DNA from 3 places in the Rhodococcus sp. NS-SX18 genome. Region 3 is predicted to be linked to each of the others. Evidence: predicted binding sites of a transcription regulator. Region 3 holds the regulator's gene; each other region holds the start of a gene.

Region 1 (7,873 bases), 1.2 Mb from region 3:
GTCCAAGTCGAGGATCGAAGAGGGAGCCGTCATGGCTGCGCCACCGTCCTTCCGACTCGCACCGTCCCGGGACCGAGCCCCGGGAACTCGATTATCCCCGCCACGGATACTTCCGTCACGCGCGCACGATCGCCAGGATTTCCCTCACCAGCGCGTCGACCTGCTCCGCCGTGCGGGCCTCGACGTTGAGTCGCAGCAGGGGCTCGGTGTTGGAGGCCCGCAGGTTGAACCAGGCACCGTCGGCGAGATCGACGGTGACGCCGTCGAGCCGGTCGACTGCTTCGGCGCGGTCGCCGAAGGCCTCGAGCACTGCGGCGGTGCGCTCCGCGGCGTCGTCGACGGTGGAGTTGATCTCCCCGGACGCGGCGTACCGGTCGTATTCGCGCATCAGCTCGGACAGGGGCCGGTCCTGGCCGGCGAGCGCGGCGAGCACGTGCAGGGCCGCGAGCATGCCCGAGTCCGCGCCCCAGAAGTCGCGGAAGTAGTAGTGCGCCGAATGCTCGCCGCCGAACACGGCCCCCGTCTCGGCCATCTGCTGCTTGATGAACGAGTGCCCGACGCGGGTGCGGACGGGCTTGCCCCCGAGTTCGGTGACGAGCTCGGGCACCGCGCGGGAGGTGATGAGGTTGTGGATGATCGTCGATCCGGGTTCCTTCGCGAGCTCGCGCGAGGCCACCAGCGCGGTGACCGCCGACGGCGTGACCGGCTCACCGCGCTCGTCGACGACGAAGCAGCGGTCGGCGTCACCGTCGAACGCGAGGCCGAGGTCGGCACCCGAGTCGCGCACCAGCTTCTGCAGGTCCACCAGGTTGGCGGGATCGAGCGGATTGGCCTCGTGGTTGGGGAAGGTTCCGTCGAGTTCGAAGTACAGCGGCACCAGGTCGATCGGGAGCGCACCGAACACCGCGGGCACCGTGTGCCCGCCCATACCGTTGCCGGCGTCGACGGCAACCCGGAGCGGGCGCATCGCGGACAGGTCCACCAGCGAGCGGACGAACGCGGCGTAGTCGGCGAGCACGTCCCGCTCGGTGACGGTGCCGGGGGCACCGTCGAAGTCCGGGACGCCGGCGACGAGTTCGGCCGCGACGGTGGCGAGCCCGGTCTCCTGTCCGACCGGCTTGGCCCCGGCCCGGCACAGCTTGATCCCGTTGTAGCGCGCCGGGTTGTGGCTCGCGGTGAACATGGCGCCGGGAGCCTCGAGGATCCCGGACGCGAAGTACAGCTGATCGGTGGAGGCCAAGCCGATGTGGACGACGTCGACTCCCTGGGCGGTGACGCCGGCGGCGAAGGCCTCGACCAGCTCCGGGGACGATGCGCGCATGTCGTGGCCGATCACGATGCGGGTGGCGCCGGTGTCCCGCATCAGGCGAGCGAAGGAGGCTCCGACGTCCCGGACGAATCCGGCGTCGAGCTGTTCTCCCACCAGGCCACGCACGTCGTACGCCTTGACCACGGCGGACACGGACTCGGCAGTTCTCGCCACTGTTGCTGCTCCTGATCGTCGACTGGCGCCGCCGCCTCCGCGGCGGGGCACGGTCAGCCTAGTGCGCGGCGATCAGGACGTGGGATCGGGCAACACGCGCAGATGGCCACGACGGCCGGTGCGGGCGGTGGGGGGTGCGGCCAGGGTGGTGGGGACACCGGAATCGGTGTCGTCGGAGTCGGTGCGGCCCCGCTCGCCGAGTCCGGCTTCGCGCACCGCCTCGGCCAGTGCGGTCAGGTCGTCCTCGTCCGGAGTCCCGGCGGTGAAGGCGCCCTCGTACCGGACCAGCTCCCACCCCTTCGGGGCGGTGATCCGCGAGCCGTGCGATTCGCACAGATCCCACGAGTGGGGCTCGGCGACCGTTGCCAGGGGACCGACGACCGCGGTGGAGTCCGAGTACACGTAGGTCAGCGTCGCAACAGCAGGGTTCTTGCACCCAGGCCGGCAGCATCGACGCAGTGATCTCACAGTCGGAGAGTAGCGCGCCGTGCGCTCCGGGACTATCCGGACACACCGGAGAAGCGGGTTCGGATTTGCGTGTCGTACTGTCCAGGCATGCCCCGATCGCGCCGTCCCAGACCCGTGACGTCCCGCTCGGTCGCCCGTCGCGGCCGCGGTGTGCGCGGCCCGCTGTTCCCGCACGAGGTGCCGGCGTGGCGCTCGCGCGCGGAGAAGTTCGATCTGCTCGTGCTGGGGGCCTTCGCGCCGATCGACGCACAGTGGCACGACCGGCTGACCAAGCTCGACATCGCCGTCGACGAGGTGCCCAAGATCCGCGCCCTCGACCCGGACTCGGTGAACTGGCCGTCGGAGGTGGTCGCGGACGGCCCGGTGCCGCTGTCGCGGCTCGTCCCCGCAGGGATCGACCGGCGCGGCGCGGCGACGCGGGCCCGGATCGTGCTCTTCCGCCGCCCGCTGGAACTGCGGGCGAAGGATCCCGAGGATCTCACCGACCTGGTGCACGACGTGCTCGTACACCAGGTCGCGACGTACCTCGGCGTCGAGCCCGAGGTCGTCGACCCCGAACTCGGCGGTTTCGACGAGGACTGACGCCTCAGACGATGCCGCGCTTGAGGCGTCGGCGCTCCCGCTCCGACAGACCACCCCAGATGCCGAAGCGTTCGTCGTTGGCCAGCGCGTACTCGAGACATTCGTCCCGCACCTCGCACCCCAAGCAGATCCGCTTCGCCTCCCGGGTCGATCCCCCTTTCTCAGGGAAGAACGCCTCGGGATCCGTCTGCGCGCACAAGGCGCGTTCCTGCCACTGTTCGTCGGCACCGTCGGACGGGTCGCCGAAACCATCGATCAGACTGAGCACGGGCCGCGCAGGCGCGTCCCCCCCGATGCCGTCGATGTCGTCCCGGACGTCCTCGCCTGCAGTGTCGATGCCTGCAGTGTCGATCCGAGAGCTCTCGAACCATTCGCGCTCGTCGGCCATCGTTCGCCTCCTCACCTGCAGCGCTGCAACTCTCGTCGAAACCGGCCCACTCCGCGCCACCCCCATCGAACATGCGTTCGAATGCAGTTCGCCACAACCGATCTCGGTTCCGGTTCACTGGAAATGACACTTATGTGATTAGACACGTGGGGCGTGTCGCGGTCAAGCCGAGCGGCGCCGCTGTCTTACCATCCGGGGTTCTCCTCCGCGCCGCTGCGCACCTGCCGCCCGGGTGCGCAGGCACCCCGGCAGCCCTCGCGGCGCACCGCCTACGCTTGCCCTGTGAACGTGACTGTATTGGTCGGCGGCGTCGGAGGTGCGCGTTTTCTCACCGGCGTGCGCCGGCTCCTCGGCATCGAACCCGGCCGCGACCTCGACCCCGACGCCGCGCACCGGGTGACCGCGATCGTCAACATCGGCGACGACGTCTGGATGCACGGGCTGCGCATCTGCCCCGACCTGGACACGTGCATGTACACCCTCGGCGGCGGGATCGACACCGAACGCGGATGGGGCCGGGCCGACGAGACCTGGCACGCGAAGGAGGAGCTGGCGGCGTACGGAGCGACACCGGACTGGTTCGGCCTCGGGGACCGCGACATCGCGACCCACCTGCTGCGCACCCAGTTGCTGAACGCCGGGTACCCGCTCTCGGCCGTGACCGAGGCGCTGTGCGACCGCTGGAAACCCGGCGTCGCCCTCCTCCCGGTCTCCGACGACCGCAGCGAGACCCACGTCGTCATCACCGATCCGGCCGACGGCGAGCAACGCGCCGTGCACTTCGAGGAATGGTGGGTCCGGCACCGCGCCCAGGTGCCCACGCACAGCTTCGCGCACATCGGCGCCGAGAAGGCCGCCCCCGCACCGGGTGTGCTCGAGGCGATCGACTCGGCGGACGTGGTGATCCTCGCCCCCTCCAACCCGGTGGTGAGCATCGGCGCGATCCTCGCGATCCCCGGACTGCGCGGCGCGCTGCGCACCACGTCCGCGAGGATCGTCGGACTGTCGCCGGTGATCGACGGAAAACCGCTGCGCGGCATGGCCGACGCGTGCCTCGGCGTGATCGGCGTCGAGACCACCGCCCAGGGCGTGGGACGGCACTACGGCGCCCGCAGCGGCGCAGGCCTGCTCGACGGCTGGCTGATCCACTCCACCGACGCCGCCGACGTGCCCGGCGTCGAGGTGCGCAGCGTGCCGCTGCTCATGACCGATCCCGACGCGACAGCCGAAATGGCTCGCGCCGCACTCGAACTGGCAGGAGTGACGCTGTGACCACGCCCTCCGACACGGCCGTCGGTACCGCCGCCGGGGTGCGCGACCACTCCCCCGGACGGCCGATCGAGATCCTCCCGGTGCCCGGCCTGCCCGAGTTCCGACCCGGCGACGACCTCGCCACCGCGCTCGCCGCCGCGGCGCCCTGGCTCGCCGACGGAGACGTCCTCGTCGTCACGAGCAAGATCTTCTCCAAGGTCGAGGGCCGCATCGTGGACTCCCCCACCGACCCCGAGGCCCGCGATGCGCTCCGCCGCCGCCTGGTCGACCAGGAGGCGGTGCGCGTGCTCGCGCGCAAGGGACGCACGCTCATCACCGAGAACCGGCTCGGGATCGTGCAGGCCGCCTCCGGGATCGACGGCTCGAATGTCGCCGCCTCGGAACTCGCCCTGCTGCCCGAGGATCCCGATGCGAGCGCCGCGGCTCTGCGCGAGCGTCTGCAGGCGCTGCTCGGTGTGAGCGTCGCCGTGGTCGTCACCGACACGATGGGCCGGGCCTGGCGCGTCGGCCAGACCGATGCCGCGATCGGAGCGGCCGGAATTCCGGTCCTGCACGAGTACGCGGGATCCCGTGACGGACAGGGCAACGAACTGTTCGTCACCTCCGTCGCCGTCGCCGACGAGATCGCGGCCGCGGGCGACCTCGTCAAGGGGAAGCTGGGCGGTGTCCCGGTCGCGGTGATCCGTGGCCTCGACCTGCCCGACAACGGTTCCACCGCCCGGCAACTCGTCCGTCGCGGCGAGGACGACCTGTTCTGGCTCGGCACCGCCGAGGCACTCGAGCGAGGCCGCCGCGAGGCGCTGTTGCTGCGGCGGTCGGTGCGGGAATTCTCCTCGGAACCGGTCGATCCCGAAGATCTGCGCGACGCCGTCGCCGAGGCTCTCACCGCTCCCGCGCCGCACCACACCCACCCGGTGCGGTTCGTCTGGGTCCGCACCGAGCAGGTGCGCCGCCGGCTGCTCGACCGCATGCGCGAACGTTGGGCCGCCGACCTCGCCGGTGACGGGCTCGCACCGGCGGCGATCGACCGACGGGTGGGCCGCGGCGCGATCCTCTACGACGCGCCCGAAGTGGTGATCCCGTTCTGGGTTCCCGACGGCGCCCACCGTTACCCCGACGCCCGGCGTACCGCCGCCGAGGCCACGATGTTCACCGTCGCCGCCGGCGCCGCCGTCCAGGGGCTGCTGGTCTCGCTCGCCGTCCGCGGGCTCGGCAGCTGCTGGATCGGGTCGACGATCTTCGCCCCGGACGTCGTGCGGCGTGAACTCGACCTGCCGGCGGACTGGTCGCCGCTCGGCGCGATCGCGGTCGGACACCCCCTCGAGCCGGCGACGCCGCGCATCGCCCCCGCGGCCGGCGACCTGCTGCTGGAGCTGTGAGATGACCGCGTCCACGCTGCACGCCTCGGCCGTCGACCGGCTGCAGACCTGGCGGACCGATTCGGCGGACGCGGAGTCGCTGCGGCACACCATGCTCGCATTTCTCGACGCCGCCCCCGAGGGATGTCTGCGCCGGCACGTCCCGGGACACGTCACGGCGTCGTCGCTCGTGCTCGATGCCGACCGGCGGCACGTGCTGCTGACCCTGCATCCCCGGGTGGGACGATGGATCCAGCTCGGTGGGCACTGCGAGGAATCCGACGAGACGGTCGTCGACGCGGCGATGCGGGAGGCGACCGAGGAGTCCGGAATCGCGGCTCTGACCATCGACCCGGAACTGCTCTCGGCGCACACCCACCCGATCACCTGCTCGCTCGGCCGCCCGACCCGGCACCTCGACCTGCGGTTCCTCGTCGTCGCGCCACCGGGAGCCGTACCCGTCCGGAGCACGGAATCGACGGACCTGCGGTGGTGGCCCGTCGACGCGCTGCCGCCCGAGGCCGAGCACGACACCCTCGGGCACCTGCTCGCTCTCGCGGGCGCACGCTTCCGGGCGGCCGGTTAGACCGGTTGCAGCGTGGGGCGTTTCGGCGCGACACCGTCCCCGGAGGACGTGCCGCGCACGCGCCGCCCGAGCCAGGGAACCAGGAATTCCCGCGCCCACCGGCGGTCCTCGGCCCGTTTCGCCGCGGACACCACCGGCGCGGCCTCGAACTCGGCCGGAGTGAGCGTGTGTGCCGCACCGAGGAGATCGAGCACGCGGATCGCCATGTTCCGGTGCCCGGCCGACGACATGTGGAGCCGGTCGAAATCCCACATCCGCAAGTCGCGGTACTCCGCGAAACGCCAGAAGTCGACGATCGTCGCACCGTGCCGGTCGGCGATCTCGCGGACGAGCTCGTTGTAGACGGCCCAGCGCCCGCGCAGGATCCGGAACACCGGCGCCCAGCTGCCGTCGTAGGCCGTCCACACGAGCACCCGGGCACCCGTCGCAGCGAGCTTGCCGACCGCCTCGTCGTACTCGGCGGCCAGCGCGTCGAGATCGAGCTTCGGGCGCATCAGGTTGTTGCCGCCGGCATAGATCGTCACCAGGTCGGGCCGCATCGCCACGGCCGCGTCGAGCTGCTCGTCGAGGATCGGGCGCAGCAGTCGTCCGCGCACGGCGAGATTGGCGTATCCGAATCCCGGGTTGTCGCGGGCGAGTTCCTCGGCGACGAGATCCGCCCAGCCCCGCAACCCGTTGGGCCGGGCCGGATCCGGGTCCCCGACGCCTTCGGTGAACGAATCCCCCAGTGCCACATACCGTTCGAACTTCACTGTGGATCCCCCCGTGCTATACGTCGGTGCTGAAACGGATCCCGCCGTCGGGGATCTGCACCCCGGGCCAGACCCGGGCGCCACGCAGCAGCTCGCAGCGCGCCCCGATGTCGGCACCGTCGCCGATGACGCCGTCGCGGATCAGGGCGCGGGGGCCGACGCGGACCCCGAATCCGATGATGGACCGCTCGATCACTGCACCGGCCTCGACCCGCGCGCCGTCGAAGATCACCGCACCGTCCAGACGCGCGCCGGCACCGATCTCGGCACCGCGGCCGACGACCGTGCCACCGATCAGCAGGGCGCCGGGCGCGACGGAGGCACCGGGATGGACGAGGGATTCGCCCCGCTGCCCACCGAGGGCCGGCGACGGCGCGATACCCCGCACCAGATCGGCCGAGCCCCGCACGAAGTCCTCCGGTGTGCCCATATCCCGCCAGTAGGCCGCGTCGACGTGCCCGTACACCCGCCTGCCCTCCGCCAGCAGAGACGGAAAGACCTCACGTTCGACGGACACCGGACGACCCTCGGGGATCGACTCGATGATCTCGCGCTTGAAGACGTAGCAGCCTGCGTTGATCTGGTCCGTCGGCGGATCCTGCGTCTTCTCCAGGAACGCGGTGACCCGGCCTTCCTCGTCGGTGGGCACACACCCGAACGCGCGCGGGTCGCCCACGCGCACCAGATGCAGCGTCACGTCGGCGTCGGTGCGCAGGTGGGTGTCGAGCACCGCGCCGAGATCCGTTCCACCGAGAACGTCACCGTTGAAGACCATAACGTTGTCGGCCCGCAACCTGGGCAGGACATTGCGGATGCCGCCGCCGGTGCCCAGCGGCTCGGCCTCGGTGACGTACTCGATCTCGAGTCCCAGTTCCGAGCCGTCACCGAAGTAGTCCTCGAAGACCTCCGCCTTGAACGAGGTACCGAGCACCACGTGCTTGATGCCGGCCGCACGGATGCGGGTGAGCAGATGCGTCAGGAACG
Region 2 (7,873 bases), 780 kb from region 3:
CTGCAGCAACCACGAGGCGATCGTGTGGAACAGCGGTGCGGCGGACTGGCCGCCGCTGCCGTCGGCGCTGCGGGTGGGCGCGTCGAGCATGATGCCGATCACATAGCGGGGACGGTCGGCGGGTGCGATCCCGGCGAAGGTGATCCAATAGTTCGAGTTCGAGTAGCACTTGCACGCCGGGTCGACCTGCTGCGCGGTGCCGGTCTTGCCGGAGACCTGGTAGCCCTCGATCGCGGCCGGGGTACCGGTGCCGCGCTGATTGCCGGTGTCGTCCTGCACCACGGCCCGGAACATGTCGCGCACCGTGGCGGCCGTCTGCGGGCTGACCACCCGCACCGGATCCGGCCGGGGTGTGTCGGTGCGGGTGCCGTCCGGGGCCACGACGGCCCGGACGACGCGCGGCGGGATCCGCTCGCCGTCGTTGGCGATGGCCTGGTAGATCCCGGCCATCTGGAGCAGCGTCATGGACAGACCCTGCCCGATCGGCAGGTTGGCGAACGTGCCACCGGACCACTGCTCGCGACTGGGCACGCTGCCGGCGGACTCGCCGGGCAGGCCCACGTCGGTGCGCTGTCCGAGACCGAACAGGTCCAGCATCTGGGCGAACCGGTCCTCACCGACCCGTTCCGCGAGCATCAGAGTCCCCACGTTGGAGGATTTCCCGAACACGCCGGTCGCGGTGTAGGGCACGACGCCGTGGTCCCATGCGTCCTTGACGGTGACGCCGGCCATCCGGATCGTGCCGGGTACCTGCAGCACCTCGTCCGGGGTGGTGAGCCCGTCCTCGATCGCGGCGGCCGCCGTGACGATCTTGTTCACCGACCCCGGCTCGAAGGGGGTGCTGACGGCGGGATTACCGAGTTCGGCGTCCTTCGGGTTGTTGCCGACCCCGATCGAGGGGTCGAACGTACCGTCGTTGGCCATGGCGACGACCTCGCCGGTCCGGGCGTCGAGTACGACGGCGGAGGCGTTCTTCGCCCCGGAGAGGTCCTTGGCCCGCTGAACCTGCTGCTGCACGTAGTACTGGACGTCGGAATCGATGGTCAGCTCCACCGCGGAACCGTCGACGGCGGGCTGCTGATCGCGCCAGCTTCCGGGGATCACCGCGCCGTCGGAGCCCCGATCGTACGTCGACGAACCGTCGGTGCCGGCGAGCACGGAGTCCATGGCGTCCTCGAGGCCGAGGAGGCCGTGCCCGTCCCAGCCGGTCGCACCGACGAGATTGGCGGCGAGCGAACCGCCGGGATACAGCCGGATGTCCTGACGCTCGAGACCCACCCGGTCGTACTCGTCGACGATCGCGGTGGCAACCGCCGGGTCGACGCCGCGCGCCAGATAGACGAATGTCTCGTCGCTGCGCAGCTTGTCGAGGATCTCGTCCTCGGGGGCGGCCGCCCCCAGCGCCTCGTGGATCGCGGCGGCGACGCCTTCCAGATATGCGTCGGTCTCGGGCCGTGTCGGGTCCTCGGCACGCGCCTCGTCGAGTTCCCGTCGCACACGCACGGGCTGGAACGTGAGTGCCTTCGCCTCCATCGTGTAGGCCAACGGACTGCCGTTGCGGTCGGCGATGGTGCCGCGGGTAGCGGGCTCGACGAGCCGCGTCGTGCGCTGACTGGCCGATTCGGCGGTCAGCTGCGGAGCCTGCACGACCTGAACCCACAGCAGTTGTGCGGCCGCCACCCCGAGCGCCAGGAACATCACCGCGCGGCCGTACCGGTAGCGGAACCGGAAACCGGTGGTGTCGGCCCCGCCGGAGCCCGGGCGGGAGCGAGCCCGCCGGACGGGCACCGGCCGGCGGGAGGGAGCGGGGCGGACCGGCCGGGAAGACGGTGGGGTCCCTCGCCTCACCGGCGCCCGTCCTCGGCTTGCGTCGCAGGGGTCACGGGCACCAATTGTTCCGGCTGACCGGGCGCGGCCCCGGCATTGCCGGGCGACGGCGTGGCGTTCTCGGGTGCCGGGGCAGATTCGGCGGGCGGCGGAGTGAGTGGGGATGTCGTCGCGGTAGGAGCCTCGCCGGTGGCGGCACCCGAGGGCGCGGCGGACCGATCGGCGCCGGACGACGGGGTCACCGGTCGCGGATTCTCGCTGCCCGCGCTACCCGCGAGGGGCGGAAGCTGCGCCCGGGCCCGGTCACCGGGGGACGGCGGGGTCAGCGGCGCGGCCGGAGCCCCCTCCGCGGGTGCGGGCGTTCCCACCACCTGTACCCCGCCGTCGTCCCCGACGACGAGGCGTGCGACCTCGCCGGTGGGGATCATGCCGAGCTTCGCGGCCTGCATCGCCAGCACCGGCGCCGAATTACCGGCCTGGACGTCGCGTTGCAGGACGGCGCGCTCCTGGACGAGGCGCTGGTTGTAGTCGCGTGCGGCACTGAGCTGGTAGGAGTCCTCCGCGGCGCGCGTGGTCAACAGCAGGGTCACGGCCATGCCGATCCCGAGGAGAGCGATGATGGTGGCCACGAACGGAATTCGCGCCGCCACCCGAGCGCCGCGGCGTGCCGGGGCGGGAGTCGCCGGCTCCGCGCCCAGATGCGCCGTACGTCGGCTGCGCCGCTGATAGGCGCGCTGCGCAGCCGTCGATCGCGCCGGCCGGCGAGCAGGTGCTGCCACCTGTACGGTCATCGGTACCTCCTGGCGATTCGTTCCGCAGCACGCAGGCGCACCGGCGCCGAACGCGGATTTGCCTCGATCTCCTGCTCCGTCGCCCGTTCCGCCCCGCGGGTGAGCATCCGCAACTCCGGCCCGGTACCCGGGAGTTCCACCGGGAGCCCCTCGGGACTCTTCGACTTCGTCAGCGGCGTGAGAATCTGTTTGACCACGCGATCCTCGAGGGACTGGTACGACATGAACACCACCCGTCCCCCGATGGCGAGCGCCTCCAGGGCGTCCGGGATCGCGGCGCGCAGCGAGTCGAGTTCGCCGTTGACCTCGACGCGCAGCGCCTGGAAAGTGCGCTTGGCGGGATGCCCGCCGGTACGGCGGGACGCGGCCGGGATGGTCCGGTAGAGCAACTCCACCAGCTCCCCGCTCGTGCGCAACGGCGCCTTCGCCCGCTGCCGAACGATCTCCGAGGCGATCTTCCCGGCGAACCGCTCCTCCCCGTAGGTGCTGAGGATGCGGGCGAGGTCGCCGTGGCTGTAGGTGTTGAGGACGTCGGCCGCGGTGATTCCCGTGGTGGGGTCCATGCGCATGTCCAGCGGGGCGTCGCGGGAGTAGGCGAAGCCCCGCTCGGCCTCGTCGAGTTGCATCGAGGACACGCCGAGGTCGAACAGGATCGCATGGACGGATCCGACCCGATCCAGTCCGCAGGACGCGAGGGCGTCGGCGATGCCGTCGTAGCGGGTGTGCACGAACCGCGTGCGGCCGGCGTACGGCGCGAGCCGCCGGCGGGCGACGGCGAGCGCGTCGGGATCGCGATCGAGTCCGATCAGGTGCGCGCCCGGATAGGTACGCAGGAAGTGCTCGGAGTGTCCGCCGAGACCGAGGGTGGCGTCCACGTAGATCGCCCCTGCACCGGCGGCTTCGAGGGCGGGGCCGAGCAACTCGTCAGCGCGGTCGAGCAGAACCGGAATATGACCGAAGCTCTCCGGACTCGCGGCCTCCGGGACTGCCGCCGCGTCCTGCCCCTCCGCCATTCTTCCTCCGGTTGTCCTGCTCGGTTCGTGGGCGATCGGATCGTGGCTTCGGTCGGGGCGTCGCGGCTGGGTCCGGAGACGACCGCGGCGAATGCATCGAGGTCTCTGTCCGAACTGGAAACCTGGCGTTGGGGAAGTACGTCAGGGTTCCGTTTCACGAACCTGGCACTGGGGAAGTGTGTCAGGTTCGCTGTCGGGCAGAGGCCTCGCGGCACTCGCCGCGGTGGCGCTACGGTCGTTGCTGCGGTTCCGGTCACAGAATGTCGTGCAGGGCCTCGTCTCTCGCTTCCGAAAATTCTTCCTCGTGCTCGGCGAGGTACTGCTCCCACGCCGCAGCGTCCCAGATCTCCAGGTGCTTGACGGCACCGATCACGACGCAGTCCTTCGTGAGTCCCGCGTACCTGCGGTGGGCCGCGGACAGGGTGATCCGGCCCTGCGCATCGGGACGTTGCTCGTCGGTTCCCGCCGCCAGGCTCCGGAGGAACGCCCGGGCCTGCGGATTGCTCCGCGAAGCCGCGGCGGCACGCTCGGCGAGGGCGGCGAACTCGTCGCGAGGGAAGACGGAAAGGCTGTGGTCCTGACCCTTCGTGATCATCAGCCCTCCCGCCAGTTCGTCTCGGTACTTGGCAGGCAGCGTGAGCCGCCCCTTGTCGTCCAGCTTGGGCGTGTGGGTACCGAGGAACACTCGACACCCCCCGCCACGCCCCGGCCGGACCCTGTCCTTTGCTCGACGGAGGAACCCCTCCGCCGCGACCCACACTACCCCACTTTCCCCCACGTTCAACCGCTTACGCGCCGCCGCGCGGCGCCGTTTTTCGACTGTCCGCAGTTCAGGGCGGGTGGGGCAGAGTGGGCGACGGCGACGAGGCAGTGCCGCCGTGCCGCGGGAGACGGGTCCCCGTCGCGCGACGACGAACTCGGGCCCGGGAGAACACCCTGGTCGCCTCGCCTCGACGGGCGCCTCACCGGATCAGGGCACGACGGTGGGTCGTGGTGGGGCATGACGGTGGGGGGCGGTGGGGCATGACGGTGGGGGGCGGTGGGGCATGACGGTGGGGGGCGGTGGGGCCCGGTGTGCCGCGCGCCGGGAAAAGCCGAACGGCGCGCCCCGGCAACCGGGACGCGCCGTTCCTGAGAACTCGCGTGAAGTACTGCGCGCTACTCCTGCTCGAAACGCCGGCGGAAGCGGTCCTCCATCCTCTTGCTGAACCCTCCGCCGGACTTGCGGCCGCCGCGGGGTCTACCTTCCGCGGAACCGCGACCTGTTCCGCGGGGACCGTCGCCGGCGCCTGGACCGCGCTTGCCTCCGAGGAGGAGCAGGACCCCCGCGCCGAACATGACGATGAATCCGACGAGACTGATGATCGGGAACCCGCCCGGCTTCACCGGGAGGGCGACGCCTGCGATCAGCAACGCCAAACCCAGTGCGAACAACGCGCCGGCCTGGAGCCGACGCCGACTGGACGCCATCCCCATCCGGCTTCCCCGGACGGTAGAGGCGAACTTGGGATCCTCAGCATAGAGCGCGCTCTCGATCTGTTCGAGCATGCGCTGCTCGTGCTCGGAGAGTGGCACGGTACCTCCCCCGGCACTAAACGGTGGCCGCCGGATCTGCGGTCCAGATCGACGGGGGGCCGACTTTGACGGCCGCCTGGCTCAATAATACGAGTACATCCCGGCGGGGACCACAAACTGCGGATTCGAGTTCGATCACGGTTCCGAAGGACCTGCGTACGAGGGGCCGACGGACCCGGCCCGGGCCGTCGAACGACCCGGGCCGCGTCCCGCACCGATCAGGCGGTGCGGCGGCCGGCTCCCGACCCCGGGTCTGCGCCCCCCGACCGGTCGTCCGCGCCGGTCAGGTAGTCCTCGACCTCGTGGAGGAAACGGCCCACCTCGTCGTAGAAGCGGCTCGCCTCGTCGGCAGGCACGGAGCGGGTGACCCCCGCCTCGATCGCCGCGCGGGTGTCGGAACGATCGGCGAAGAAGTCGGCCCAGACCGCGAACCCCGGCTCCGCGCGCGCCATGAGCACCCACGCGTTGCGGGTGCGGGGACGACGCACCGGTCGGACCGCCCGCAGCTCGGCCCCGGCGAGTACGGCCCCGGCCCCGCGCAGCGCGGCGAGATACGCCAGATGGAACCGCTCGGACGGTTCCGGGGTGCCGGCGGCGGCCGAGAGCAGCTCGTCCGCGCGGTCGAGCAAGGTTGCGGCGCGCGAGGACACCGGGCGGGCGGCGCAGTCCGGACGGCCGACGGCCCGCGGACCGGTCGCGCCCGACGGTGCAGCAGCCGACTGTGTGGTTCGTGCTGCGGTCATCACTCCGAACACCTCCCTGCACCCCGCCGGGCACCGGCCGGGTCACGGCCCCGGCGATCCGGCGATGTTCGCTTCCCTCGAACATCGCCGGATCCCCGGTATCGAACATCCGTTCGACGTATTCAATATAGCTGCACCTACCGACACACAGTCAAGGGAAGGCGGTCCACTCCCCGTCATGAGTACGGATGCGAGCCCGCGGGGCGCGGCACCGATCGTCGTCGATCTCTCCGCCGCCGAGTTCCGCGCGCGGCTGCCCGAGGTGCTGCCCATCTACGTGGCCGCGATGCGATACCCGCGCGGCACCGAGTACCACCGCGCGCCCATGTGGTCCGAGCACTCTGCCCGCCCGGGATGGAAGGCCGTCGCGGCGGCTCTACCGGAGGAACCGTCGACGCTCGTCGCGATCGCCTACGGCTATTGCGGGTCACCGCATCAGTGGTGGAACCAGCAGGTGCGGACCGGGATGCGCCATGCCGGCTACCCGCCGGAGACGATCGACGCCGTCCTCGGCGACTACTTCGAACTGACCGAGCTGCACGTGCGGCCGGACGCCCAGGGGCACCGTATCGGCGAGGCGCTCCTGCGCCGGCTCCTGAGCGGCCGCCCCGAGCGCACGGTTCTGCTGTCGACTCCCGAGACACCCGGCGAGGACAACCGGGCCTGGCGTCTGTACCGGCGGTTCGGGTTCCGCGACGTCGTCCGCAACTTCCGGTTCACCGGGGACGCCCGTCCCTTCGCCGTCCTGGGCCGGGACCTTCCGCTCGAAGGTCCGTAGCGTGGACGGGGTGATCGATGCCGTCGTAGTGGGTTCCGGGCACAACGCCCTGGTGAGCGCGTGCTACCTGGCCCGCGCGGGTCGGTCCGTGGAGGTGCTCGAGCGGGACACCGTGCTCGGTGGCGCCGTGTCGACCGTGGAACGCTTCCCGGGCCACGCGGTCGACCGCGGCTCGTCGGCCCACGTCATGATCCGGCACACCGGCATCGTCGAGGAACTCGATCTGGCCGCGCACGGCCTGCGCTATGTCGACTGCGACCCGTGGGCGTTCGCCCCGGCCCCGGCGGGCAGCGACCGCCCGGGGATCGTCTTCCATCGCGATCTCGACCGCACCTGCCGATCCGTCGAGGCGGCGTGCGGTCCACGCGAGGCCGACGCCTACCGCCGCTTCGTGACGGTGTGGGGTCCGCGCAGCGCCCGGGTGATGCGCTCGTTCTCGGTGCCACCGACCGGCCGGCACCTGCTCTCGTCCTTCTGGGGTCTGGACACCGGCAGCGGCGGCAGTGACCTCTCCCGCCAGTTCCTCGGCACCGGCGACGCCCTCCTCGACGAGTACTTCGACGACGAGCCGCTCAAGGCCGCCCTCGCCTGGTTCGGTGCCCAGTCCGGTCCCCCGATGTCCGAGCCCGGCACTGCGCCCATGGTCGGCTTCGCGGCATTGATGCACACCCTGCCGCCCGGCCGGGCGGTCGGCGGGAGCGGCGCGCTGACCCGGGCCCTGGCCGCCCGCCTCGGGTCCGACGGTGGGGCCGTCACCCTCGGCGACGCCGTCACCGAGATCCGCCGCGCCGGGGACTGCTGGGCGGTCCGCACCGACTCCGGACGTGTCGTCACCGCGCGCACCGTGATCGCCGGCTGTCACGTGCTGACCACGTTCGATCTGCTCGAACGCGGCGGATTCGACCGCGCCCGCCTCGACGCGTGGCGGCGCCGGATCCGCGTCGGCCCGGGCATCGGCATGGTGGTACGCCTGGCGACCGACGCGCTGCCCCGGTATCCGAGCGGGCCCGCCGATGCCGCCGAGGCCGTGCGCGGCCTGCAACTGCTCGTCGAGGACCGGGCCCGGCTCCGGCTCGCGCACGGCGCCGCCCTGGCGGGGGAACTGCCGCCGCGGCCGGCCGTGCTGGCCATGAGTTTCACGGCACT
Region 3 (7,873 bases):
GCGGTCGCGGATCGGCTGCGCGGTCGCGCCGGCCGGGCCTCGGGCGCCGCCGCCGAGGTCCTGCTCGCCAACGCCCAGCTCGCCGAGGACCGCGGGTGGCTCGGCGCCGTCGCCGCGAAGATCCGCAACGGAGCCGGCGCGATCGAGGCCGCGGTCGGCGCCACCGATCAGTTCGCCGACATGTTCACCAAGCTCGGCGGGCTGATGGCCGAGCGCGTCACCGATCTTCTCGACATCCGCGACCGGGTGATCGCCGAACTCGCCGGCCATCCGGAACCGGGTCTCGACCTGCCCGACGAGCCGTCCATCCTGCTCGCGGAGGATCTCGCCCCCGCCGACACCGCGGGCCTCGATCCGACCCGGGTGATCGGACTCGCCACCACCCTCGGCGGGCCCACCAGCCACACCGCGATCATCGCCCGCCAGCTCGGTATCCCCTGCGTGGTCGCGGCGGCCGACCTCGACACCGTCCCCGCCGGCACCCGCGTCCTGCTCGACGGCGCTGCCGGTGAGCTCCGCCTCGACCCCGACCCCGACGAGGCAGCGGCCGCCGTCGCCGCGGACCGCAGCGAGCAGGCGCGCGTCGCGTCGTGGGCCGGTCCGGGCACCACCGAGGACGGGCATCGCGTCGAGATCCTCGCGAACGTCCAGGACGGTGCCGGTGCCCGCGCGGCCCGCGCGACCCCCGCAGAGGGGGTCGGGCTGTTCCGGACCGAGCTGTGCTTCCTGGACCGGGAAACCGAGCCGACCGTCGAGGAGCAGGCGGAGATCTACGCCGAGGTGTTCGGCGCCTTCGCCGGCCGCAAGGTCGTCCTGCGGACCCTCGACGCGGGCTCCGACAAACCGCTGCGCTTCGTCAACCATCCCGACGAGCACAACCCGGCACTCGGCCTGCGCGGTATCCGGATTGCGACCGCCACCGAAGGTCTGCTCGACCGGCAGCTCGACGCCGTCGCCGCCGCGGCCGAGCGCACGAGCACCGAGCCCTGGGTGATGGCACCGATGATCGCGACTGTCGCCGAGGCCGCGCACTTCGCCGCCGCCGTCCGTGCCCGCGACCTCGTGCCCGGGGTGATGGTGGAGGTGCCGGCCGCCGCGCTGCTCGCCGAACGCCTCCTCGAACACGTCGACTTCCTGTCGATCGGCACCAACGACCTCGCGCAGTACACGATGGCCGCGGACCGCATGTCGCCCCACCTCGCGTCCCTCACCGACCCGTGGCAACCGGCCGTGCTGGCCCTGGTCGCCCGCACCGCCGCCGCCGGACGCGCCGCCGGCAAGCGAGTCGGGGTGTGCGGGGAGGCGGCCGCAGACCCGTTGCTCGGCTGTGTCCTGGCCGGCATGGGCGTCACCTCGTTGTCGTGTGCCGCCGCGGCCGTCGCCGGTGTCGGGTCCCGCCTGGCCGCGGTGACCCTCGACCGCTGCCGCGAGGCCGCGGACGAGGTCCTTCGCGCCGTCGACCCCGGCGAGGCCCGCGACGCGGCGGCCCGCGTACTCGCCTGACGCACGTGATCGGCGCCGGGAGCCACCGACGCGACCGGACCGGGGACGCCTACCATTCCCCGTTGTGAAGGAACAACTGAGGACGCGGACGGCCGGATTCGGCTGGACCCTGCACGGCGACGGGCGTCGCGTTGCCGACGGCGAGGTCGTCGCCCCGGACGAACGGCTGTCCTGGCCCCGCACCGTGGGCATCGGCATGCAGCATGTCGTCGCCATGTTCGGCGCGACACTGCTCGTGCCGACGATCACCGGCTTCCCGGTCACCACGACGCTGCTCTTCTCCGGCATCGGCACTGCCCTGTTCCTGCTGATCACCCGCGGGCGGGTACCCAGCTACCTCGGCTCGTCGTTCGCGTTCATCGCACCGCTCACGGCCTCGGCCGGTGCGGGCCCCGCCGCCCAGCTCGGCGGCATCGTCGCCGTGGGCCTCGCTCTCGGGCTCGTCGGGCTCGTCGTCAAGGCGTCGGGATCCCGCGTCGTCGACGCACTGATGCCCCCGGTGGTGACCGGCGCGATCGTCGCGCTCATCGGCTTGAATCTCGCGCCGGTCGCGGTCGGGTCCTTCGAAGCGCAGCCGCTCGTCGCGGCGATCACGCTGACCGCCATCCTGCTGGTCACCGTGCTCGGCCCCGGCCTCCTCGGTCGCCTCGGCATTCTCGTCGGTGTCGTCATCGGCTGGGTGTTCGCCGCCGTCACCGGCGGACTCGCCGAGGAACGCGTCACAGCCCTCCGTGACGCCGCGTGGTTCGGCCTGCCCGAGCTGCGCGCCCCGGCGTTCGAGTTGTCCGTCGTACTGCTCGCCCTGCCTGTCGTGGTGGTGCTCGTCGCCGAGAACGTCGGCCACGTCAAGGCCGTGGCGGCCATGACCGGACGAAACCTCGACGACGTCGCCGGCGACGCCCTGCTCGCCGACGGCCTCGCCACGACCCTCGCCGGAATCGGAGGCGGGTCGGGCACCACCACCTACGCGGAGAACATCGGCGTGATGGCCGCGACGCGGGTGTACTCGACCGCGGCGTACTGGGTGGCCGCCGCAACCGCCGTGGTCCTCGCCTTCTCGCCGAAATTCGGTGCCCTCGTCTTCACCGTCCCCGACGGGGTGCTCGGCGGCGCCACCCTGGTGCTGTACGGCCTGATCGGCATTCTCGGCGTGCGGATCTGGATGGAGGCCGATGTCGACTTCACCGATCCGGTCAACCTCACGGTGGCCGCCGCCGCGCTGGTGGCCGGGATCGGCGATCTCACCCTCACCGTGGGCTCCGTCGAGCTCGGCGGCATCGCGTGGGGCTCGATCGGCATCCTCGTCGCCTACCCGATCCTGCGCCGGGCGGCGGATCTGCGCCGTCCGGCGCCCGGCGCGTCCGGTCACAAATAACGCTCGTTCCTGTCAGCGTCAGACGGGCCTTCCGATGTCTACCGTGAGCGTGACGTACGTCATCGGATACAGGAGCGCACATGGAACGCACCCTCTTCGAGCCCGAGCACGAACTCTTCCGGGAGTCGTACCGGAAGTTCCTCGAGCAGGAGGTGGCTCCCTTCCACGAGCAGTGGGAGCAGGACAAGATCGTCGACCGTGAGGTCTGGAAGAAGGCCGGCGCGCAGGGCTTCCTGGGCATGGCGGTGCCGGAGGAGTACGGCGGCGGCGGTGTCGAGGACTTCCGCTACAACACGATCGTCACCGAGGAGACCACCCGCGGAGGATTCAGCGGCATCGGTTTCATGCTGCACAACGACGTCGTGGCCCCGTACCTGCTGAAGCTGGCGGACGAGGAGCAGAAGCGGCGCTGGCTGCCGGGATTCTGCTCCGGTGAGATCATCACTGCGATCGCGATGACCGAGCCCGGCACGGGCAGCGATCTGCAGGGCATCAAGACCCGCGCAGTGCGGGACGGCGATGAGTGGATCCTCAACGGTTCCAAGACCTTCATCACCAACGGCATCAACGCGGACCTGGTGATCGTCGTCGCCTGCACCGATCCGGAGAAGGGCGCGCAGGGTTTCTCGCTCCTCGTCGTCGAGCGCGGGATGGCGGGCTTCGAGCGGGGCCGCAACCTCGACAAGATCGGCCTCGCGGCGCAGGACACTGCCGAACTGCACTTCACCGACGTGCGGGTGCCTGCCGCCAACCTCCTCGGCGAGGAGGGCATGGGCTTCATCTACCTGATGCAGAACCTGCCCCAGGAACGTCTGTCGATCGCGGTGGTGGCGGCGGCGGCCATGGAAGCGGTGCTCGAGGACACGATGCAGTACTGCCGCGACCGCAAGGCATTCGGCAAGTCGATCGGCAGCTTCCAGAACACCCGGTTCGAGCTGGCCGAGCTGGCCACCGAGACCACCCTCGCGCGCGTCTTCGTGGACAAGTGCATCGAGCAGCTCAATGCCGGCACCCTGAGCGTGCAGGAGGCGGCGATGGCCAAGTACTGGACCACCGACAAGCAGGTCGAGTTGATCGACCGCTGCCTGCAGCTGCACGGCGGATACGGCTACATGCGTGAATACCCGGTCGCGAAGGCGTATCTCGACGCCCGCGTGCAGAAGATCTACGGCGGCACCAACGAGATCATGAAGGACATCATCGGCCGCGGTCTGAACCTCTGATCCCACCCGGGAACGAGCAGGGCGGCGCCGCGGATCGCGGCGCCGCCCGTGCATGTTCGGCGGAAGTGGCGAGGTCAGATCTTGCGGATCACGGTCACGACCTTGCCGAGGATCACCGCGTCGTTGCCCGGGATCGGTTCGAACATCGGGTTGTGCGGCATCAGCCACACGTCGTTGTGTACGCGCTTGAACGTCTTCACGGTCGCTTCGCCGTCGAGCATCGCGGCGACGATGTCCCCGTTGTCCGCGACGTTCTGCTGGCGCACCACGACCCAGTCGCCGTCACAGATGGCCGCGTCGACCATCGATTCGCCGACGACCTTGAGCAGGAACAGCGAACCCTGCCCCACCAGTTCTCTCGGGAGCGGGAACACGTCCTCGACGGACTCCTCCGCCAGGATCGGCCCGCCCGCGGCGATCCTGCCCAGCACGGGGACCATGGCAGCCGACGTGGGGGACCCGGCGGCGACGTCGACTCCGTCCACCGGCTGTCCCTGCGGCGCCGGCGGCTGCGAATCGTCGAGGCCGCGCACGTCCACCGCGCGGGGACGGTTCGGATCGCGCCGGAGGAAACCCTTGCGCTCGAGGGTGCGCAGCTGGTGCGCCACCGACGAGGTGGAATTGAGGCCCACCGCGTCGCCGATCTCGCGGATGCTCGGCGGGTAGCCGCGCTCGGTGACCGATTCGCGGATCACCTCGAGGACGCGGCGCTGGCGTTCCGTCAGGCCGACGGCCGGATCCGCGGTGGTCGTCCGGCTCCGCCCGGCCGGGGGATGGCCGTCCGTCATGTCGTGACCTCCGTGCGTCGTGGGTCGGATGTGCTGGATGTGATGGAACGAATCTAGCTCTCCGCGGCCCGGTTATCAAACATCTGTTCGACGTTTTCCGCCCGTTGTGCTGACTTTGCCGGCGCGACGTGGTACACATCGAACATACGTTCTTTCGAACACGTGATCGAACAAGAGTCGACCGAGCGATGACCGAAGTTCCGCCGCGGGTCCTGTCCCGCGGACATGTGACACGGACGAGTGACACGCACGAGTGACACGGAGGCCTCGATGAGGACATCAGCAGTGCGCCGGACCGAACGGAACGACCCGCAGTTCGACGACCCCGGGCCGCACGACACCGGCGGCGGGGCACGCCGTGCCGGGACGACGCATCTCGTGCGACGCCCGCACGAGGCGGCAGACCGCCGGCTCCCCGTCCGTCCGGACGCGGGGATCGTGGACTACCGGCGCGTTCCGGTCCGGGTCTCACGCGTTCCGCACCGGCCGGCCGAGGTCACGCGCACCCGCCCGGGCACCGTACTCGCGACGGCGCTGCTGACCGCGCTCGTGACTGCGGGACTGCTCGGCATCGCGCACCTGCGCACCAGCCAGGTCGCGGCCGGCGCCGCACGCACCGACGTCACCGTCGTCCAGGCGGGCGAGTCGCTCGGCGACGTCGCGGCCCGGGTGGCTCCGGGTGTGTCCCGGTCCGAGGCGATCGAGCGGATCCTCGACCTCAACGCCATGCCGGACGGCCGCCTCCGCACCGGCCAGACCCTGCTCGTCCCGGCGTCTGCGCCGCGGTGACGTGGCATGGGCGTGCAGGCACCGGGTTCGGCCGACGACCCGGGTATGCAGGTATTGTCGACTCTTGTCAGTGACACCACCTCGTGTGGTCGCGCCGAGAGCGATTCGCCTGCCGGTGGGTCCGGTCTCGGGAGGACGGCATCGGTTCCACGCCGACGTCGCGGCCAGCACGGCTACGACGAAGGAATCGACATGTACTGCCCGTATTGCCGGCACCCCGATTCCCGCGTCGTCGATTCCCGGGAGGCCGACGAGGGTGCTGCGATCCGGCGCCGGAGAGCATGCCCCCAGTGCGGCAGGCGGTTCACGACGGTCGAGACGGCGGTGCTGTCGGTCGTCAAGCGCAGCGGCGTCACCGAACCTTTCAGCCGGGATAAGGTGGTGCGCGGCGTAGCTCGGGCCTGTCAGGGGCGAGACGTCGACAACGATGCCCTCAACCTCCTCGCCCAGCAGGTCGAGGACGCGGTGCGGGCCAAGGGGTCCCCGGAGATCCCGAGCAACGAGGTCGGTCTGGCCATCCTCGGACCCCTGCGCGACCTGGACGAGGTGGCGTACCTGCGATTCGCCTCCGTCTACCGGTCCTTCAGCTCTGCAGAGGATTTCGAGCGCGAGATCAAGGAGTTGCGCGAGCACCAGCACCGGCGCGAGACCGGGTCCGAGGACTGATCGCCCGGCGGGACACGGTGCCGCTCAGCGAATCGCCGCGACGGCCTTGAGGATCCGCTGCTCCGAAATCGGCCCACGGGTCCCGAGGTGCTGGGCGAACAGGCTGACCCGCAGCTCCTCGATCATCCACGAGATCGCCACCACATCGGGGGCGGTGGTCCGCTCCTGCGGCAGTCGTGCGAGCAGGCGGTCGTACTCGGCGTAGACCCGGTCCAGCACGTCCATGCCCTGCCGGTCGCGGTGCGCGCTCGCCGGCAGCGCTTCGAGCCGGTATGCCGCCGCGGCCAGATAGCGGGGCAGGTCGGCGAGCCGGGCACTGCCCAGCTCGGTGACGAATCCCTGGAAGAGTAGTGAGGCCAGCTGTTCCCGCACGTCCTCGGCAGCCTCGCCGCGCACCTTCTCGAGCAGTACTTCCACGTCGTGTGCACGCGCCAGGGCGGGCACGACGAGTTTCAGGAGCGCCGCGACCCGGTCCGGCAGCTGGGCCCGCACCACCTTCACCAACGCGGTGAACTCGTCGGGTGTGCGTACCGGCTTGCCGTGCCGGACGATCGACTCGTCCACCGCACAGGCCCGGCAGTCCTCGAGCAGATCCTCGAACGAGCCGTCTGGGTTGCGTCCGAGCGCCAGCCGCTCGCTGTTGCTCAGACCCGTCGCCGCAGCGCGCGCCTGCACGGGGACCGCCTCGAGGAGCAGTGCCCGCAACCCGGTGCGCATCGCGGCCTGCTGCGCCTGCGGGGTGCTGAGCACCCGGACCGCCACGCCACGATCCTCGGAGACCAGCGTCGGGTATCCCGTCACGCGCTGACCGGCCACCGTGCGTGTCACCGTGGGTTCGAGGGTGCCGAGGGTGTCGGCTGTCCAGACCAGTGCCGGCGCACGTTCGGTGCTCGACGCCGCCCGCGAAACCTCGGCCTCGACGCGGGTTTCCAGCCGTCTGCGCAGGTCGGTCAGGCTCTTGCTGCGCGCGAGAACCGACCCTCGTTCGTCGACGGCGGCGAACGTCATCCGCAGGTGGTCCGGCAGCGCGGCCGGGTCGAAGTCGCCCGGCTCGATCCGTGTCGCACCGAGCCGCGACAGCTCCCGGGCCATCGCGTTGACGAGGGGCTCGGATCGGGCCCGGACCGACGCGAGGGCCGCCGCGGCGAAGTCCGGTGCCGGAACCACTTGGCGGCGAAGATGCTTGGGGAGTGTCTTGATGAGGGCGGTGACGAGCTCGACGCGCATGCCGGGCACCGACCAGTCGAAGCCGACGGGCCGGACCCCGGCGAGCAGTGCCACGGGGATGCGGACGGTGACGCCGTCCTCTTCCGTGCCGGGCTCGAATTGGTAGGTGAGGGGGAACTGCAGATCGCCCTGCCGCCACGCGTCGGGGTAGTCGCCGCCGAGGACCGCGGCGGCGTCCTGGTTGACCACCGTGTCCGGGGTGAAGGTGAGCAGTTCGGGATTCTTCTGCCGCTCCTTCTTCCACCACGTGTCGAAGTGCCGCGCCGACACGACTTCCGGTCCGACGCGCTGGTCGTAGAAGT

The links. The regulator LexA, encoded in region 3, represses DNA repair genes until DNA is damaged. The targets are predictions, from matches to a motif close to CGAACANNTGTTCG.
Region 1: the regulator LexA is predicted to act here: its motif matches at 2,988-3,001, upstream of cofD (2-phospho-L-lactate transferase).
Region 2: the regulator LexA is predicted to act here: its motif matches at 6,052-6,065, upstream of AC2IPW_RS14355 (SAV_6107 family HEPN domain-containing protein).

The regions. Positions count from the first base shown of each region.
Region 1 is NZ_CM170633.1:3,484,850-3,492,722, forward strand. It holds gene AC2IPW_RS16105 (SIS domain-containing protein) at 1-33, opposite strand, end outside; gene AC2IPW_RS16110 (phosphomannomutase/phosphoglucomutase) at 116-1,483, opposite strand; gene AC2IPW_RS16115 (DUF3499 domain-containing protein) at 1,556-1,951, opposite strand; gene AC2IPW_RS16120 (metallopeptidase family protein) at 2,039-2,533, shown strand; gene AC2IPW_RS16125 (WhiB family transcriptional regulator) at 2,538-2,801, opposite strand; gene cofD (2-phospho-L-lactate transferase) at 3,204-4,193, shown strand; gene AC2IPW_RS16135 (coenzyme F420-0:L-glutamate ligase) at 4,190-5,572, shown strand; gene AC2IPW_RS16140 (NUDIX hydrolase) at 5,574-6,137, shown strand; gene AC2IPW_RS16145 (SGNH/GDSL hydrolase family protein) at 6,134-6,889, opposite strand; gene manB (mannose-1-phosphate guanylyltransferase) at 6,906-7,873, opposite strand, start outside.
Region 2 is NZ_CM170633.1:3,116,121-3,123,993, forward strand. It holds gene AC2IPW_RS14330 (peptidoglycan D,D-transpeptidase FtsI family protein) at 1-1,788, opposite strand, end outside; gene ftsL (cell division protein FtsL) at 1,845-2,477, opposite strand; gene rsmH (16S rRNA (cytosine(1402)-N(4))-methyltransferase RsmH) at 2,615-3,631, opposite strand; gene mraZ (division/cell wall cluster transcriptional repressor MraZ) at 3,885-4,316, opposite strand; gene AC2IPW_RS14350 (DUF3040 domain-containing protein) at 4,790-5,206, opposite strand; gene AC2IPW_RS14355 (SAV_6107 family HEPN domain-containing protein) at 5,425-5,949, opposite strand; gene AC2IPW_RS14360 (GNAT family N-acetyltransferase) at 6,128-6,727, shown strand; gene AC2IPW_RS14365 (phytoene desaturase family protein) at 6,738-7,873, shown strand, end outside.
Region 3 is NZ_CM170633.1:2,333,932-2,341,804, forward strand. It holds gene ptsP (phosphoenolpyruvate--protein phosphotransferase) at 1-1,503, shown strand, start outside; gene AC2IPW_RS10910 (uracil-xanthine permease family protein) at 1,568-2,878, shown strand; gene AC2IPW_RS10915 (acyl-CoA dehydrogenase family protein) at 2,959-4,101, shown strand; gene lexA (transcriptional repressor LexA) at 4,176-4,889, opposite strand; gene AC2IPW_RS10925 (LysM peptidoglycan-binding domain-containing protein) at 5,160-5,678, shown strand; gene nrdR (transcriptional regulator NrdR) at 5,871-6,344, shown strand; gene hrpA (ATP-dependent RNA helicase HrpA) at 6,369-7,873, opposite strand, start outside.